DNA from 2 places in the Streptomyces sp. NPDC043870 genome. Region 1 is predicted to be linked to the other one. Evidence: riboswitches for the same ligand, from Rfam matches in the RefSeq annotation. Region 1 holds a riboswitch; the other holds the start of a gene.
The links. A riboswitch is a leader RNA that binds a small molecule or an ion and turns the genes downstream of it on or off. The one in region 1 is predicted to bind cyclic di-AMP.
Positions count from the first base shown of each region.

Region 1 (7,832 bases):
GGCTCCGCCGGAAGGGCCTCCCGGGGGCTGGGCACGACGAGCAGGTCGAGACAGGACGTCCTGCCGGTGGGTCTGCCCGTCTCCGGTTGCGGACTCTTCGGCGTGGGATACGGGTCGGTCGTCACCCCGGAACAGCACGTTGGATGCCGGCGACTGCACCGGCACATCCGCCGGTGCGTGTTTCGCTGCCGCGCACATCCGTCGCTGGGAAGCCGGCTACCGGTTCGGGAGTGATCGCGGCAGCCCGAACCATGGGAGCACGCTGCTGTCGAAGCGGGTCATGGCGCAGATCCGGTCGCCGGTGAGGGTGAGGACGTAGAGGCCGGTCCCGCGGCGGATGCCGGTCGAGGCGTGCAGGTAGGCGCCGAACGCCGGTTGACCGTTGGCTCGCGTGGGAACGAGGTCGAACCTGCGACCTGCGCGGAAGATGCCGGCGCAGAAGCGGGCCACGACGTCTCGGCCCTGGTACTCGAAGGGCATCGGCGGCATCGACGCGAAGACGTCGTCGGTCAGCAGGGCCACCAGCGCATCGAGATCGGCGGACTCCCACGCGCGGACGAATTTCGCCACGATCGCCTCCTCGGCGGGTGACTCGCCGGCGGGCGGCGGTTCGCGGTCGTCGGTCGTGGGCCGTCGGTGCTGCAAGCCCGCGCGCGCTCGTTTGAGGGCGCTTTTGACCGACTCGACGCTCGAGTCCAGCATGTCGGCCACCTCGCCGGCGCGGAATCCGAGGACGTCGCGCAGGATGAGCACGGCGAGCTGGCGTGGCGGCAGGACCTGCAGGGCGGTCACGAAGGCCAGGGAAATGGACTCGGTCTGCTCGTAGCGGGCCTCCGGGCCGGGTCGGCTCGGGCGGTTCGACATTGGGCACGTCCCACTCCTTGGCCGCGCGTCGGGCGGCCGACCGGCGCGCATTGAGGCACCGGTTGGTCGCGATCCGATACAGCCAGGTACGCAGCGAGGAGCGCCCCTCGAACCTTGCGAAGCCTTGCCAGGCAGCCAGCAGCGTGTCCTGCAGGGCGTCCTCGGCGTCCTGGAGGGACCCGAGCATCCGGTAGCAGTGCACCTGCAGCTCCCGGCGGTACGGCTCGGTCAGCTCCCGGAACGCCTCGCCGTCCCCGGCCCGCGCCCGGGGCATCAGGTCGCCGGCCACCGCCTTCGCGTCACCTTCTTCCCGCACCTCGTGGCACTTCCATCGTGTATGGACTCGCCGAGGACCATGTGCCGGTGCATGCCCAGCAGCTCCTGGACCTCCGCGTCGCCGTCCCTCAGTGCACCTGAAGGCAGCTGCAAGGCCGTTGCCCAGGTGATGGATCGCGCGCGATGATGTGCGGACGTGTGCGAATTTGAGGGGTCGGGATGATCGAGACGATGGGCAGCGGTCGCATCTGGGTTCTGTCCGGCCGCACGAGCAGCTATGCGCTGCTCGTCACCGACCGGGACGAGCTCCTCCATCTGCACTGGGGGCCGCGCATCCGCCCGGCCGACGCCGAGAACCTCGCCTCCCAACCCCTCCCGCCCTACTGGCCGTTCGAGTCACCACTCGACGGGCACGAGGAGTATCCCGTCGAAGGCGGCCCCCGCTTCGTGCGGCCCGCGCTCTCGGTCCGTACGGACGAGGTCCGCGGCACCGAGTGGCGCTTCGACGACGGGCTGGTGGATGACGGCGGCGACGAGCTGCGGCTGTGCTTCAGCGACCCCGTGCACGGCCTCGCGCTGACCCTCCACTACCGGATGCGGGACGGTTCCGATGTGATCGAGCGCTGGATCACCGTGACCCATGCCGGAGACGGTCCCGAACTGGAGCTGCTGCGCGCCGACGCGGCCGTCTGGACGCTGCCCCGCCGCGACCGCCGCCGGCTCTCCCAGCTGCACGGCCGCTGGGCGGCCGAGTCCCTGCTCGTACGGTCCGGGCTCACCTACGGCGAGAAGGTGCTCGGGTCGCGCCGCGGGCACACCGGGCACCAGCACCTGCCCTGGGTCGCCGTCGACGACGGGGAGGCTACGGAGGAGCACGGGGAGGTGTACGGCTGCGCGCTCGGCTGGTCCGGATCATGGCGGATCGCCGTTCAGCACCTCCCCGACGGCCAGGTGCAGATCAGCGGCGGCGCCGGCTACGACGACTCCGGACTGCTGCTCCTCGCGCCCGGTGAGTCCTACACCTCGCCCGTGTTCGCCGGGCTGTGGACCGACGGAGGATTCGGCGCGGCCAGCAGGGCCTGGCACGCCTGGCAGCGCGCCCATGTCATTCCGGACGCCAGGGCCTCCCGTCCGGTCCTCTACAACTCGTGGGAGGCCACCGGCTTCGACGTCTCGGAGGAGCAGCAGCGGGCGCTGGCCCGCCGGGCCGCGGCGATGGGGGTGGAGCTCTTCGTCGTGGACGACGCCTGGTTCGGGAAGCGGACGAGCGACCGGGCCGGGCTCGGGGACTGGACGCCGAACCCGGACCGTTTCCCCCAGGGGCTGAAACCGCTCGCCGACGACGTGCACGCGCTGGGCATGCGGTTCGGGATCTGGGTCGAACCGGAGATGGTCAATGCCGACAGCGATCTCTACCGGGCGCACCCGGACTGGGTGCAGCACCACCCCGGCCGCACCCGGACCGAATTCCGCAATCAGCTGGTCCTGAATCTCGCCCGCGGGGATGTCCAGGACCACCTCTGGGAGCAGCTGGACGGGCTGCTGTCCGCGGCCCCCATCGACTATGTGAAGTGGGATTTCAACCGTTGCTTCACGGACGCGGGCTGGCCCGGGGAGCCGTACCCGCAGAAGCTGTGGGTCGAGCACGTCCATGCGCTGTACGCCCTGCTGGACCGGCTGCGGGCCGCGCACCCGGCCGTGGTCTTCGAGTCCTGCTCGGGCGGTGGCGGCCGGATCGACCTGGGGATTCTTTCCCGGACCGACCAGGTGTGGACCTCCGACAACACCGATCCGCTGGATCGTCTGGCCATCCAGTACGGCTTCGGCCAGCTGCATCCGGCCCGGGTGATGGCCGCATGGGTCACCGACAGCCCGAATGTGCAGCTCAACGGGCGGATCAGCTCACTGAGGTTCCGTTTCGTGAGTGCCATGGCCGGGGTACTGGGCATCGGCGGCGACCTCACCGGATGGAGCGAGGGCGAGCTGACCGAGGCGCGCGGCTGGGTGGAGCTCTACAAGAAGATCAGGCCGGTCGTGCAGCATGGTGATCTCTATCGGCTGCGGCCGCCGGAGGGCGGGCTGAGCGCCGTGCAGTACGTGCGTGGCGACGAGGCCGTGGTCCTGGCATGGCTGCAGGCCCAGCACTACGGTGAGCGGCCCCCGCGCCTGCGTCTGCGGGGCCTCGAACCGTCGGCGGCGTACGAGTGCCGGGACACCGGTGTCGTTCACCGGGGGTCCGTCCTGCTCCACCACGGGCTGCACACGGGCCTCCGCGGTGATCTTGACGCGACGGTGATCCGGCTGCGGCGCAGCTGACCGCGCCCGGGTGCGATCAGCGCCTGGAAGCGGGAGCTTCGGGCGGTCGATTCGTGAACTCCTGGAGTTCACTGCCCACTTGGTGGGCAGCCTCGCAGTGTTTCCTTGCCACGCCACCCATGGGGCAAAAGGTACATACGGGGCGAGCAGCGCAATTCTCACGCAAGGGTGCGGCGATTGCGCCCCTTGCCTGCGTGCGCGGTTGGCGTGAATCTGGCCTGATGGTCGATCTGTCCGAATTGGTAGGTATCGCATAACGCGCCCGAGTTAAGGGGGAGATGGGCTCGGGTTCGTGAGCGGGATCATATCTGTGACGTTCTGTGGCGATGCCGGACATGTGAACTCCCTTGTCGCAAAGGAAATCGAAGATCCGGGATTTACGGAGCGTGACCGGGAAATCCAGGTCGAAATCAGGCGGAAGGGTTCCCGGGGGAATAGATGGCTTGTTCGCGCGACCCGGCTCGCTTACGGTCACCGCAATCCGGTCGGAACGCCTAATCCTGCCGCCGTCCGGAATATCGCACCCACCCACGTGTGGCAGGAGCGGGGGACCCAGGTAGTACGCCGTTCCGGAATCCCGGACGGCTCGGGGTGAAGTCGCGCGCCATGCGCGGCCGGGCATCTCCAGCCCGAACCCGACAGCTCACCTCGCAGGCGGCGGAGAGGAATTCGCCATGCCCGGTAAGGGTAAGCATCGCCGTCCGAGGACCAGCCCGATCACGCGTGGATTCGTCGCCGCCGGAACGGGCGGGGCCGCCATCGCACTTCCGCTCATCGGCGCCTTCGGTGCGCACGCCGCCGAGAAGTCGGCGCCCTCCGCCGCCCCCGGCCGCATCGCAGCCGTAGCCAAGAAGTCCGTCGCCCCGCAGGCGCCGAAGGCCCCCAAGGCGCCTGCGACGTACACCGTCGTGGCCGGTGACTACCTGTCGAAGATCGCCCAGGAGCAGAGCGTCAGCGGCGGCTGGAAGAAGCTGTACGCCGACAATCGCGCCGCCGTCGGCGAGAACCCGTCGCTGATCCATCCGGGGCTCGAGCTGACCCTCGGCGGCAAGGCGAAGGTCCAGGGCAAGGCGAAGGTCCGGAGCGAGGCGAAGGTCCGGAGCGAGGCGAAGCCCGAGCGGAAGGCCAAGGCTCCGGCCAGGAGCGAGAAGCCGTCCGGTTCCTCCGAGCGTGCCTCCCGCACCGCCGAGCGCCCCCAGGCCGCTCCGGCCGCCGCCGAGGCCCCCGCCGCGCCCTCCGCCGCGAACGCCGCCGCGCAGACCAGCTTTTCCGGCTTCTTCGCGCCGGTCCGCGGCGGTATCAGCACCGCGTACAAGACAGCCGGTTCCATGTGGTCCAGCGGTTACCACACCGGTGTCGACTTCATCGCCGCCACCGGTACGTCCGTGAAGGCCGTCGGCCCGGGCACCGTTGTGTCGGCCGGCTGGAGCGGCGCGTACGGCAACGAGGTCGTCATCAAGCACAACGACGGCACGTACTCGCAGTACGCCCACCTCTCCCAGCTCTCCATCGCGTCCGGCGAGAGCGTCACCGGCGGCCAGCAGATCGGCCTCTCCGGCTCCACCGGCAACTCCACCGGCCCGCACCTGCACTTCGAGATCCGCACGAGCCCGAGCTACGGCTCGGACATCGACCCGCTGGCCTACCTCCGCCAGCACGGAGTCTCGATCTGACCGACGTCCGTACCTGACACGGCGTCTCTCCGTCCGCCGGCCCCGCATCATGGGGCCGGCGGACGCGTGCGTTCCGGCCCCTTCCGGGTATTCCCGCTTTGCGGAAAACTGGCCGGGTGGCCTATATCACCCCGCGTCAACCCCTCCCTACGGTGGCGTAAGTCACTTCCCGCGAGGAAAGATGGCTCGACGTGGCAGACGCTTCGCGATCAAGAACAAACAGCGCAATCGGGTCCTATGCGGCAATCGGTGACAGCTTCACCGAGGGCGTCGGAGACCCGGGACCCGAGGGACAGTTCGTCGGCTGGGCGGACCGGCTCGCGGTCCTCCTGGACGACCGGGTACCGGAACACACCTTCCGCTACGCCAACCTCGCCGTACGAGGCAGGCTCCTCGATCAGATCGTCGAGGAACAGGTCCCGCGCGCGAAGGAACTCGCCCCCGACCTGGTGACGTTCTGCGCCGGCGGCAACGACATCATCCGGCCCGGCACCGACCCCGACGACGTCGCGGAACGCTTCGAACGGGCCGTCGCCGACCTCACCGCCTCCGTCGGCACCGTCATGGTGACCACCGGCTTCGACACCCGCGGCGTACCCGTGCTCCGCCATCTGCGCGGCAAGATCGCCACGTACACCGCGCATGTCCGCGCCATCGCCGACCGCTACGACTGCCCCGTACTCGACCTCTGGTCGCTCAAGTCGGTCCAGGACAGGCGCGCCTGGGACGACGACCGGCTGCATCTCTCGCCCGAGGGCCACACGCGCGTCGCGCTCCGTGCCGCCCAGGTGCTCGGCATCGACGTGCCGGCCGACCCGGACCAGCCGTGGCCGCCACTGCCGCCGCGTGGCACGCTCGAAGTCCGCCGCGACGATGTCCTCTGGGCGCGCGAGTACCTCGTACCGTGGATCGGCCGGCGGCTGCGGGGCGAATCATCCGGCGATCACGTGGAGCCGAAGCGCCCGGACCTGCTTCCGCTCTGAGCGTTCCCCGCCCCCGCGGCAGTGCCCGTGGCGGGGGATCCCGTGGCGGGGATCCGCTCCAGCACCCCGCCCGCGAACACGTCGTACAGCGGCAGCGATTCCAGATGGACATAGCCGATGTGGCAGTCGCACACCGCGAGCGGGCAGGCGCGCGGGCGCAGCGCCGCCCGGTACGAGCCGTCATAGAGATTGCCGAGCTCGGCTCGTACGAAGTGGCAGCGCCGCACCGTCCCGTCGCCGTCCACCGAGATCACGGACTCGCCCGTCCGGCACGGCAGGCCGGCCGAACGGTGCGGACGGCGGCTGTACGGGAAGAGCGGGTCGAGGGCCGTCCAGCGGACGGCCTCCTCGTCCGTGTAGTCACGCCCCTCCGCCGCATTGACCCAGAGATAGACATGCGGCGGCAGATCGGCCCGCAGCCGCCGCGCCTGCTCCAGATGCTCCTCGAAGCCGACGATGCCCACACTGAACCGGATCCCGCGCGCGGCCAGTTCACGGCATTTGCCGAGGAAGCGGTCGTAGGGCGTCTGGCCGGGATGGTACGTGCACCACAGCGCCAGCGCGTCCGGATCGGCGTCCGCCAGCCATTCGGTGCGGCAGCTCAGATTGGTCTGGATGGCGACCCGGCGGATGTGCGGCAGCCGGGACAGTTCCACCAGCGTCCTCCGGTACCAGGAGCGGACCAGCCCCTCGCCCCACGGGGTGAACAGCACCGACAGGCGGTCCTGTGACTGCCCCGCCGCCCAGCCCGCGAACCGTTCGAGCGCCGCACGGTCGGCCCGCAGCTGCTCCCCGCTGTCCCGCCGCTTGGCGAACGGGCAGTACGGGCAGTCGTAGTCGCAGGAGGCCAGTGGGCCCCGGTACAGAACCGTCAGATCCATCCGTGTCTCACTTCAGCTCGTACGCGGCCATCGCGGCCCGTACCGCGGGCGAGAACAGCTCCGGCCCGAGTGCGTCCGAGTACGCAAGCCCCTCCGCCGTCAGCCGCAGCAGCCCGCCGCTCTCCTCCAGCCAGCCGCGATCGGCGAAGGCCGCCAGCTCGGCGGGGAAGTCGTCGGCCGGCCCGCTGCCGAACCGCGACCGGTAGTCCGCCACTTCCATCCCCTGCGCCTGCAGCAGCGACTGGAGCAGATGACGGCGGCGTGCTTCCTCCCGGTCCACGCGGCGGCCGACCTGGGCACGGGTGAAGTCCTCCGCCCGGGTGTAGTCGTCGATGATCGTCCGTATCTCGCGCATGTCGACGGCGTAGTCGAACGAGTAGTGGAGCCCGGACGTGTACGAGCGGGCCCCGCAGCCGAGGCCGATCATGCCGTCGGTCTGGCAGGCGTAGTCGTCCGCGCCTCGCGGCAGCGCGTCCTGCTGGTCCGTGCGGCGGAACATCCGCATCGACACCTGCTCGTAGCCGTGGGCGAGAAGATGATCACGGCCCTGGCGGTAGAGCGAGAGACGCTGGTCGTCCCAGGCGGTGTCGGCGTCCGCGCCGAGGCGGCCGAGACCCGTCAGCGGCCGGACATAGAGGGGGTAGAGATACAACTCCTCGGGCCGCCAGACGAGCGCCGCGTCGAGCGAGCGACGCCAGGTCTGCGGGGTCTGCCCGTCGATGCCGTAGATCAGATCGATGTTGAGGACCGGGACCCCGGCGTCCCGGATCCGGGCGAGCGCGGCCTCGACATCGGCGCGCCGCTGCGGGCGGACGGCGGCCTTCGCCTCGTCGTCGACG
Region 1 covers NZ_JBWKDT010000004.1:229,728-237,559, reverse strand. The annotation lists gene AC0699_RS07505 (sigma factor-like helix-turn-helix DNA-binding protein) at 217-864, opposite strand; partial or broken gene AC0699_RS07500 (sigma factor) at 947-1,051, opposite strand; gene AC0699_RS07495 (alpha-galactosidase) at 1,360-3,456, shown strand; cyclic di-AMP (ydaO/yuaA leader) riboswitch at 3,972-4,126, shown strand; gene AC0699_RS07490 (M23 family metallopeptidase) at 4,131-5,129, shown strand; gene AC0699_RS07485 (SGNH/GDSL hydrolase family protein) at 5,321-6,112, shown strand; gene AC0699_RS07480 (STM4011 family radical SAM protein) at 6,073-6,993, opposite strand; gene AC0699_RS07475 (STM4012 family radical SAM protein) at 7,001-7,832, opposite strand, start outside.

Region 2 (7,832 bases), on a different contig from region 1:
GGTCGCCTGGGTGTCCACGTGGCCGCGGGGGCCGAGCGGCAGACCGTAGCGGGACAGCGCCGGGTTCGGCTTCACACCGGCGGTCCACACGATGGTGTTGGAGTCGACCTCCAGGCCGTTCTTCAGCACCACGTGGCCGTCGACGCAGGAGTCCATGGAGGTGTTGAGGTAGATCTCGATACCCCGGCCCTCGAGGTGCTCCTTGCCGTACTTGCCGAGCTTCGGGCCGACTTCGGGAAGGATCTTGTCGGCGGCGTCGACGAGGACGAAGCGCATGTCCTCGCGCTTGATGCTCTTGTAGTACTTGACCGCGTCGCGGGCCAGGTCCTCGACCTCACCGATGGTCTCCGCGCCGGCGAAGCCGCCGCCCACGAAGACGAAGGTCAGCGCCTTGCGGCGGACCTCCTCGTCGGTCGTCGAGTCGGCCTTGTCGAGCTGCTCGAGGACGTGGTTGCGCAGGCCGATGGCCTCCTCGATGCCCTTCATACCGATGCCCTGCTCGGCGAGGCCGGGTATCGGGAAGGTGCGGGAGACCGCGCCGAGCGCGATGACCAGGTAGTCGAAGGGCAGCTCGTAGGCCTCGCCGACGAGCGGCGAGACCGTGGCGACCTTGCGGTCCTGATCGATGGTGGTGACCCGGCCGGTGAGTACCTCGGCCTTGGGCAGCACGCGTCGCAGCGGGACGACGACGTGCCGCGGCGAGATGCTGCCGGCGGCTGCTTCGGGAAGGAAGGGCTGGTAAGTCATGTACGACCGCGGGTCGACGACCGTGACGGTCGCCTCCCCGTACCGCATCTTCTTCAGAATGCGACGAGCTGCGTACAGGCCTACGTACCCACCGCCTACTACGAGGATCCTGGGACGCTCCGTGGTGCTCATGCCATCGAGTATCCACCCCCCTCGGAGGGGTCGCTCGTGAGCCCCTTCACAAGCACTTGCCGACCCTCTGCTACACTCCGCCGCCCACGTGACCGAGGTCATGGCGAGGTCAGGGAACCACGATGTATCGGGGAACGTTGCCGAGGCCTTCTGAGCTGGCCCCACGGCCGGATCCGGAAGGTGAACCGGTCCCCTGCTTCATGTGGACGCAACGCGGCGGGAACGTGCCGGACTGCGGGCGGACGAGCCGAGTTGGGCACAAAAAGAGGCCCGGAGGGCCGTCTGAAGGCACTTTCGACGGTCGACCGGGCCCTTTTCCTTGTGAAGAACTTCACGAAGTTTCTCGCGGACCACGCCCCAGGGGGCCGGAACAGGCCCCCCGGGGCCCCCTCTCAGGCGATCGAGAAGGCGATCCCGTCAAGGATGTCGTGCTCCGAGACCACGACCTCCGGGACGCCGGTGCGCTCCATGATCTCCAGCAGCACCAGCGTTCCGGCGGTGATGACGTCCACCCTGCCGGGGTGCATCACGGGGATCGCGGCACGCTCGTCGTGCGTGGAGCGGAGCAGCCGCTCGGTGACCTCGGCGACCTGGGCGCGGGACATCCGGGAGTGGTGGATGGCCTGGGAGTCGTACGCGGTGTGCTCGTGCACGATCCCGGCGACGGTGGTCACCGTGCCGGCCAGGCCGACCAGGGTGCTCGCCTCGCGGATCGGGACGGTCTCCTCGGCGAGGTCGAGCGCGGCCGCGATGTCCGCGCGTACGGCGGCGATCTCCTCCGGCGTCGGCGGATCGTGCCGGATGTGCCGCTCGGTGAGCCGCACGCAGCCGATGTCCACCGATCGCGCGGCCTCGACGTGCTCGTGACCGATGACGAACTCGGTCGAACCGCCGCCGATGTCCACGACCAGGCGCTCCTCGTGGCCCGGCAGCTCCATGGTGGCGCCGACGAAGGAGAACTCGGCCTCCTCGTCCCCGCTGATCACCTCGGGCTCGACGCCCAGGATGCCGACGACGCCACGGACGAAGTCCTCGCGGTTCTCGGCGTCGCGGGAGGCGGAGGTGGCGACGAAGCGGACCTTCTCCGCGCCGTGCGCCTTGATGATCTCCGCGTAGTCACGGCAGGCGGCAAAGGTGCGCTCCAGCGCCTCGGGCGCGAGGCGGCCGGTGCGGTCGACGCCCTGGCCGAGCCGGACGATGGTCATCCGCCGGTCGAGCTCGGTCAGTTCACCGGTTGCCCGGTCGACGTCGGCGATGAGGAGACGGATCGAGTTCGTGCCGCAGTCGACGGCGGCGACGCGGGTCACTGGGCGTCCTCCCCGGTGCCGGTTCCGGTGCCGGTTCCGGTGGCACCGGCGTCACCGGAACCGGGCCCGGTCATGGCCTCCGTGACGGGGCTGACGCACGGGCCCTTCGCCCACCACTCCGGCAGCATCGCGATCGCCTCGTCGCCGAGCGGGTTCACCCCGGGCCCCGCCGCGAGCGAGTGGCCGACGAGGACGTGCAGGCACTTCACCCGGTCCGGCATACCGCCCGCGCTCGGGAAGCCCTTCAGCTCCTCGATCGCGTCCCGGCGGACGATGTAGTCCTCGTGCGCCGCGCGGTAGGCCGCCGCCAGTTCGGGGTCGGTCTGCAGCCGCTCGGTCATCTCCTTCATGACGCCGTTCGCCTCCAGCGTGCCGATGGCCGAGGCCGCACGCGGGCAGGTCAGGTAGTACAGCGTCGGGAAGGGCGTACCGTCCTCCAGCCGCGGGGCCGTCTCGACCACGTCCGGCTGGCCGCACGGGCAGCGGTGGGCGATCGCCCGCAGACCGCGCGGCGGGCGGCCGAGCTGGTCCTTGAACGCGGCGATGTCCGCCTCGGTGGGCGGGGTGTGCTCAGTGGTCGGCGGGGGCGTTTCCATGTATACGTACGTCTCTTCGTCTGTCTCGTCTGTTGCGGCTGTTGCGTCGTTGAGTTCGTGGCCTCGGCCGTACGGTCAGCGGGGCGCGTCGGCGCGGTCGACGCCGTCCCAGACGTTCGAGTACCAGGGGTGGTCCGCTTCGCCCTCCTCGGGGCGCCGCTCCTGGCCGGCCCGGGGGTCGATCACGATGAAGCCGGTCTCGCCCGGCATGACCATGTGCAGATGCTCGCGGGCCAGCTTCATGATGTGCGCGTCGTCCTGGAGCCGCGCCTTCTCGTCGCGCAGCTCCTCGACCCGTTCGCGGGCCTCGGCCGCGAGCCTCTCCTGCTCGGCGATCTCGTTCTGCTGCGACACGTACTGCCGCATCGGATACGCGAGCGCGACGATCATCGTGCAGACCACCAGCGCGAGGAAGGCCGCCCGGCCGGTCAGCCGGGAGCGGCGGGCCTGCCGGCGGTTCTGCGAGCGGTAGACACGGGCGGCGGTCTGCTCGCCGAGCAGCCGCAGCCGGGTCGCGGTGGAGAACCGGTCCCGGTCCTTCCCGGCCATCGCTCGCCTCCCCTATTACTTACGGCTGTTGCTCACGGCTGTTACTTACGGCTATGGCTTACGGCCTCGCGGTTACGTCCCCTGACGTACGTACGTCCCCGGACACGGTACGGGACCGCGGCCGGGGACGTACGGAGGCTGGTGCTTTACGCCGGTCAGCCCTTGAAGCGGGGGAAGGCGCTGCGGCCCGCGTACACCGCCGCGTCGTCGAGGATCTCCTCGATGCGCAGCAGCTGGTTGTACTTGGCGACGCGCTCGGAGCGGGCCGGGGCGCCGGTCTTGATCTGGCCGCAGTTGGTGGCGACGGCCAGGTCGGCGATCGTGACGTCCTCGGTCTCACCGGAGCGGTGGGACATCATGCACTTGAAGCCGTTGCGCTGGGCCAGCTCGACGGCGTCCAGGGTCTCGGTCAGCGAACCGATCTGGTTGACCTTGACGAGCAGGGCGTTGGCGGTGCCCTCCTCGATGCCGCGGGCGAGGCGCTCGGGGTTGGTGACGAACAGGTCGTCGCCGACCAGCTGCACCTTGGAGCCGAGCTTGTCGGTGATGACCTTCCAGCCGGCCCAGTCGTCCTCGAAGAGCGGGTCCTCGATGGAGACCAGCGGGTACGCGGCGACGAGCTCCTCGTAGTACTCGGTCATCTCGGCGGCCGAGCGGGACTTGCCCTCGAACTCGTACTTGCCGTCCTTGTAGAACTCGGAGGCGGCGACGTCGAGCGCGAGCGCGATGTCCTTGCCGGGCGCGTAGCCGGCCTGCTTGACGGCCTCGAGGATGAGGTCGAGGGCCTCACGGTTGGAGCCCAGGTTGGGGGCGAAGCCGCCCTCGTCGCCGAGGCCGGTGGACAGGCCCTTTTCCTTCAGGACCTTCTTGAGGGTGTGGTAGACCTCGGTGCCCCAGCGCAGTGCCTCGGAGAAGGACTCCGCGCCGATCGGGGCGATCATGAACTCCTGGATGTCCACGTTGGAGTCGGCGTGCGAGCCGCCGTTCAGGATGTTCATCATCGGCACCGGGAGCAGGTGCGCGTTGGGGCCGCCCAGGTAGCGGAAGAGCGGAAGGTCGGAGGCCTCGGAAGCGGCGTGCGCGACGGCGAGGGAGACACCGAGGATGGCGTTGGCGCCGAGGGAGGACTTGTCCGGGGTGGCGTCCAGGTCGAACATCGCCTGGTCGATCAGACGCTGCTCGGTGGCGTCGTACCCGACGAGCTCCGGGCCGATCTGCTCGATGACGGCGAGGACGGCCTTCTCGACACCCTTGCCCTGGTAACGGTTCTGGTCACCGTCGCGGAGCTCGAGGGCCTCGAACGCACCGGTGGACGCACCGGACGGGACGGCAGCACGGCCGGTGCTGCCGTCGTCGAGGCCGACCTCGACCTCGACCGTGGGGTTGCCTCGGGAGTCCAGGATTTCCCGGGCTACGACGACGTCGATGGACGGCACGAGCATCTCCTTCTGGGATGTGACGCTGAATGTGACGTATGCGAAGCAGGTGCAGCGCAGGTCAGTGCAGGGTCGCTTTGGCCTTGCGACACGAGCCTATCCGGCTCGCGGGCATCGGCCAGCCGGTGCCCGCCCCATGGGACGAAAAAGGGCACGAAACAGACAGAAACCCCGGCTGGGGGCACCTCCCGTGCCCGCAGGGCTACGGGGGAGCGTACGGGGGAAGGCGCGCCGGGCCGGGGAGCGGGGGGACGCGGGCGGGGAGCGGGGGGACGGGGGTGTGTACGACCGGTGGTCCGCCGGGTCCACCGGGCTACGGGTGCCCGTGGGGGACTACGGAGTCCGTCGGGGACCAGGGAAGCGCCCGGTCCGGGCCGGGGGAGTCCCGGACCGGGGCTGGTCCGCGGAACCGGGTCGTCAGCTCAGGTGGAGCTTCTGGCCCGGGTGAATGACGTCCGCGTCGGTGATGACGTCCTTGTTCAGGTCGAACAGCTTCTTCCAGCCGCCCTCGACCTTCTTGGCCTCGGCGATCGCGCTGAGGGTGTCGCCGGCCTTGACCGTGTACTCGCCGTCGCCCTTCTTGAAGACCTTCGCGGGGGCCGGGGCGGCGGAGCGCTCGGAGCGGGTGGTCGGGGCCTCGGCGCGCTTCGGGGCGGGAGTCTCGGCCTTCGGGGCGGCCGGGGCGGCACCGGTGTAGGCGGCATTGGACAGGCCCACGCCGCAGTTCGGCCAGGCACCCTTGCCCTGGCCCGCCAGGACCTTCTCGGCGATCTCGATCTGCTGGGCCTTCGACGCCTGGTCGGCGGTGGCGGCGTAGGCGGTGCCGCCGTACGCGGCCCAGGTGGAGGCCGAGAACTGCAGGCCGCCGTAGAAGCCGTTGCCGGTGTTGATGGACCAGTTGCCGCCGGACTCGCACTGGGCGACGGTGTCCCACTCGGAGGCGGTGGCGGCGGACGCGGTGCCGGTGGCGATCAGCGGAGCGGCGATCGCGGCACCGGTGACACCGGCGAGCGAGGCGATGCGGGCGGACCGACGGAAGACGGTCGGGCGACGGTGCTTGCCCTTGCCGGAAAGCAGCATGGAGTTTCCCCTCACCGACGCCTACGAGGTGAGCTGTCGGGTTCGGGCCAAGTGAGTTGCCCGGCCACGCGACTTGCGCGCGGCTTCACCCCAAGCCGTTCCCTCCCTCATCGGGCCGGTCCGGCACTTACCTGGGTCCCCCGCTCCTGCCTTCGGCGCTTGCGCGTCGACTGTTCCCGTCGGCCGCCGGCAGGATTCGGCGTGCGGTCGTCGGGGCCCGCGATGGCGAGCGGTTCAGACCGTAAACGCACTTCTCCCCGATGTTCAAAGACGAACATCGGGGAGAAAACACGCTTATTTGACTCGCAGAGATGTCCGTTTTTGCAGGTGAGAGGCGTGATGACCGGAGTTGACCGACAAGACACACCAGTTGACCGGAAGAGACTCATGTCTCACTTACACAGAACCGGACATAAGATGTCGAACTACTTCTTCAACTGCCCCTGATCCAGACCCAGATCGAGGCTCTGGCCAGGCAGGATGAGGTCGGCGTCGGAGCCGACGACCCCCCGGTTCGCCTCGTAGAGCGCGGGCCAGCCGCCGGGCACCTTTTCCGCGTCCGCGATCGACGACAGGCTGTCGCCGGGGAGGACGGTGTACTCATCTCCCGTAGCGGCACCCTCTCGTGCCGATCCGTCACCTCGTGAGGCATGACGACCAGATTCGCGCTCATCGCCCGAATTGTCCATCTCGTCCTCGTTGTCGGCGGGGGCGCCACGGTGCTTGCCGGACCCCTCGTCCTTGCCCGCGTCGGCGGCGGCGTCACCGTCGCCCGCCGCGTCGGAGTCCTTGCCGGAACCGCTCGCGGAGCCGGCCGGGGCGGACGGCGCGGCAGTCGGGGTGGACGGCTTGGCACCCGGGGCGGACGAAGCCGGGGCTGAAGGCTTGGCATCGGCGTCGGCGTCCGGCTCCGGCGCCACGTCCGCCCCGTCACCGAACGACGGGCTCTCGGCGCCGCCGCCCTGTGCGGCGGGAGTGGAAGCGGCGCCGCTCCCGGGCTCGGCACCGTCCTGCACGAGACCGGCGATCTCCGAGCAGTTCGGCCAGGCCGCCGGTCCCTGGGCGGCGAACACCATCTCGGCGACCGACACCTGCTGGGCACGGCTGGCGAGGTCGGCGCGCGGCGCGTACGCCGTGCCGCCGTAGGCCTCCCAGGTCTCCTGGGTGAGCTGCAGGCCGCCGTAGTAGCCGTTGCCGAGGTCGGCGCTCCACATGCCGCCGCTCTCGCAGTCGGCGACGCGGTTCCAGGTGGCGGAGTCGGCGGCGGAGGCGGAGCCCGCGCCGAGCAGCGGGATGGCGATGGCCGATCCGGTCACCCCTGCCGCGACGATGAGAGCGGGGGCCTGACGGGGTCGGCGGTGTCGACCGTTCCCGGAGCGCATGCGGTGTGCCTTCCGTGTGACAACAGAAAACTCCTGAGTCCGCCGAGTCGGTTGAATCAGCGAAGACCCCGAGTCGGGGTGAACGTAGCCGCACTCGCGCGTCAGTCACAAGTCGATGCAGCGGAGATCACGTAAAAGTCACAGTCATGACGGAGCGTCAGTTCAGTGGAGGCTCCGCGGGGGCGTGAACTCAACGGGCAGAGTGCGCAATCCACGCATAATGAGACCTCCGCGCCACCGCAATTCGGAAGGATCGACCGCAAGCCGCAAGTCGGGCAGTCGTGTCAGCAGCGTCGCGAGCGCGGTCTGCCCCTCCAGGCGCGCCAGCGGCGCGCCGAGGCAGTAGTGGATGCCGTGTCCGTACCCGAGGTGCTGATTGTCCCGGCGCCCCAGATCGAGCGTGTCGGCATCGGGGAACCGGTCGGGGTCACGGTCGGCGGAGGCGAGGACGACGAGGACGGGGTCGCCCGCGGCGATGTGCTGCCCGCCGAGCGTGAGCGGTTCGGTCGCGAACCGCCAGGTGGCGAGCTCGACGGGCCCGTCGTACCGGAGCAGCTCCTCGACCCCGGTGGCGAGCAGCCCGCTCTCGCCGGCCGCGAGGGA
Region 2 covers NZ_JBWKDT010000026.1:40,094-47,925, reverse strand. The annotation lists gene AC0699_RS27050 (NAD(P)/FAD-dependent oxidoreductase) at 1-879, opposite strand, end outside; gene AC0699_RS27045 (Ppx/GppA phosphatase family protein) at 1,272-2,186, opposite strand; gene AC0699_RS27040 (DUF501 domain-containing protein) at 2,183-2,782, opposite strand; gene AC0699_RS27035 (FtsB family cell division protein) at 2,858-3,331, opposite strand; gene eno (phosphopyruvate hydratase) at 3,487-4,767, opposite strand; gene AC0699_RS27025 (transglycosylase family protein) at 5,185-5,847, opposite strand; cyclic di-AMP (ydaO/yuaA leader) riboswitch at 5,851-6,015, opposite strand; gene AC0699_RS27020 (transglycosylase family protein) at 6,273-7,229, opposite strand; gene AC0699_RS27015 (cytochrome P450 family protein) at 7,392-7,832, opposite strand, start outside.
Region 2: another riboswitch for cyclic di-AMP. It lies ahead of AC0699_RS27025 (transglycosylase family protein); the one in region 1 lies ahead of AC0699_RS07490 (M23 family metallopeptidase).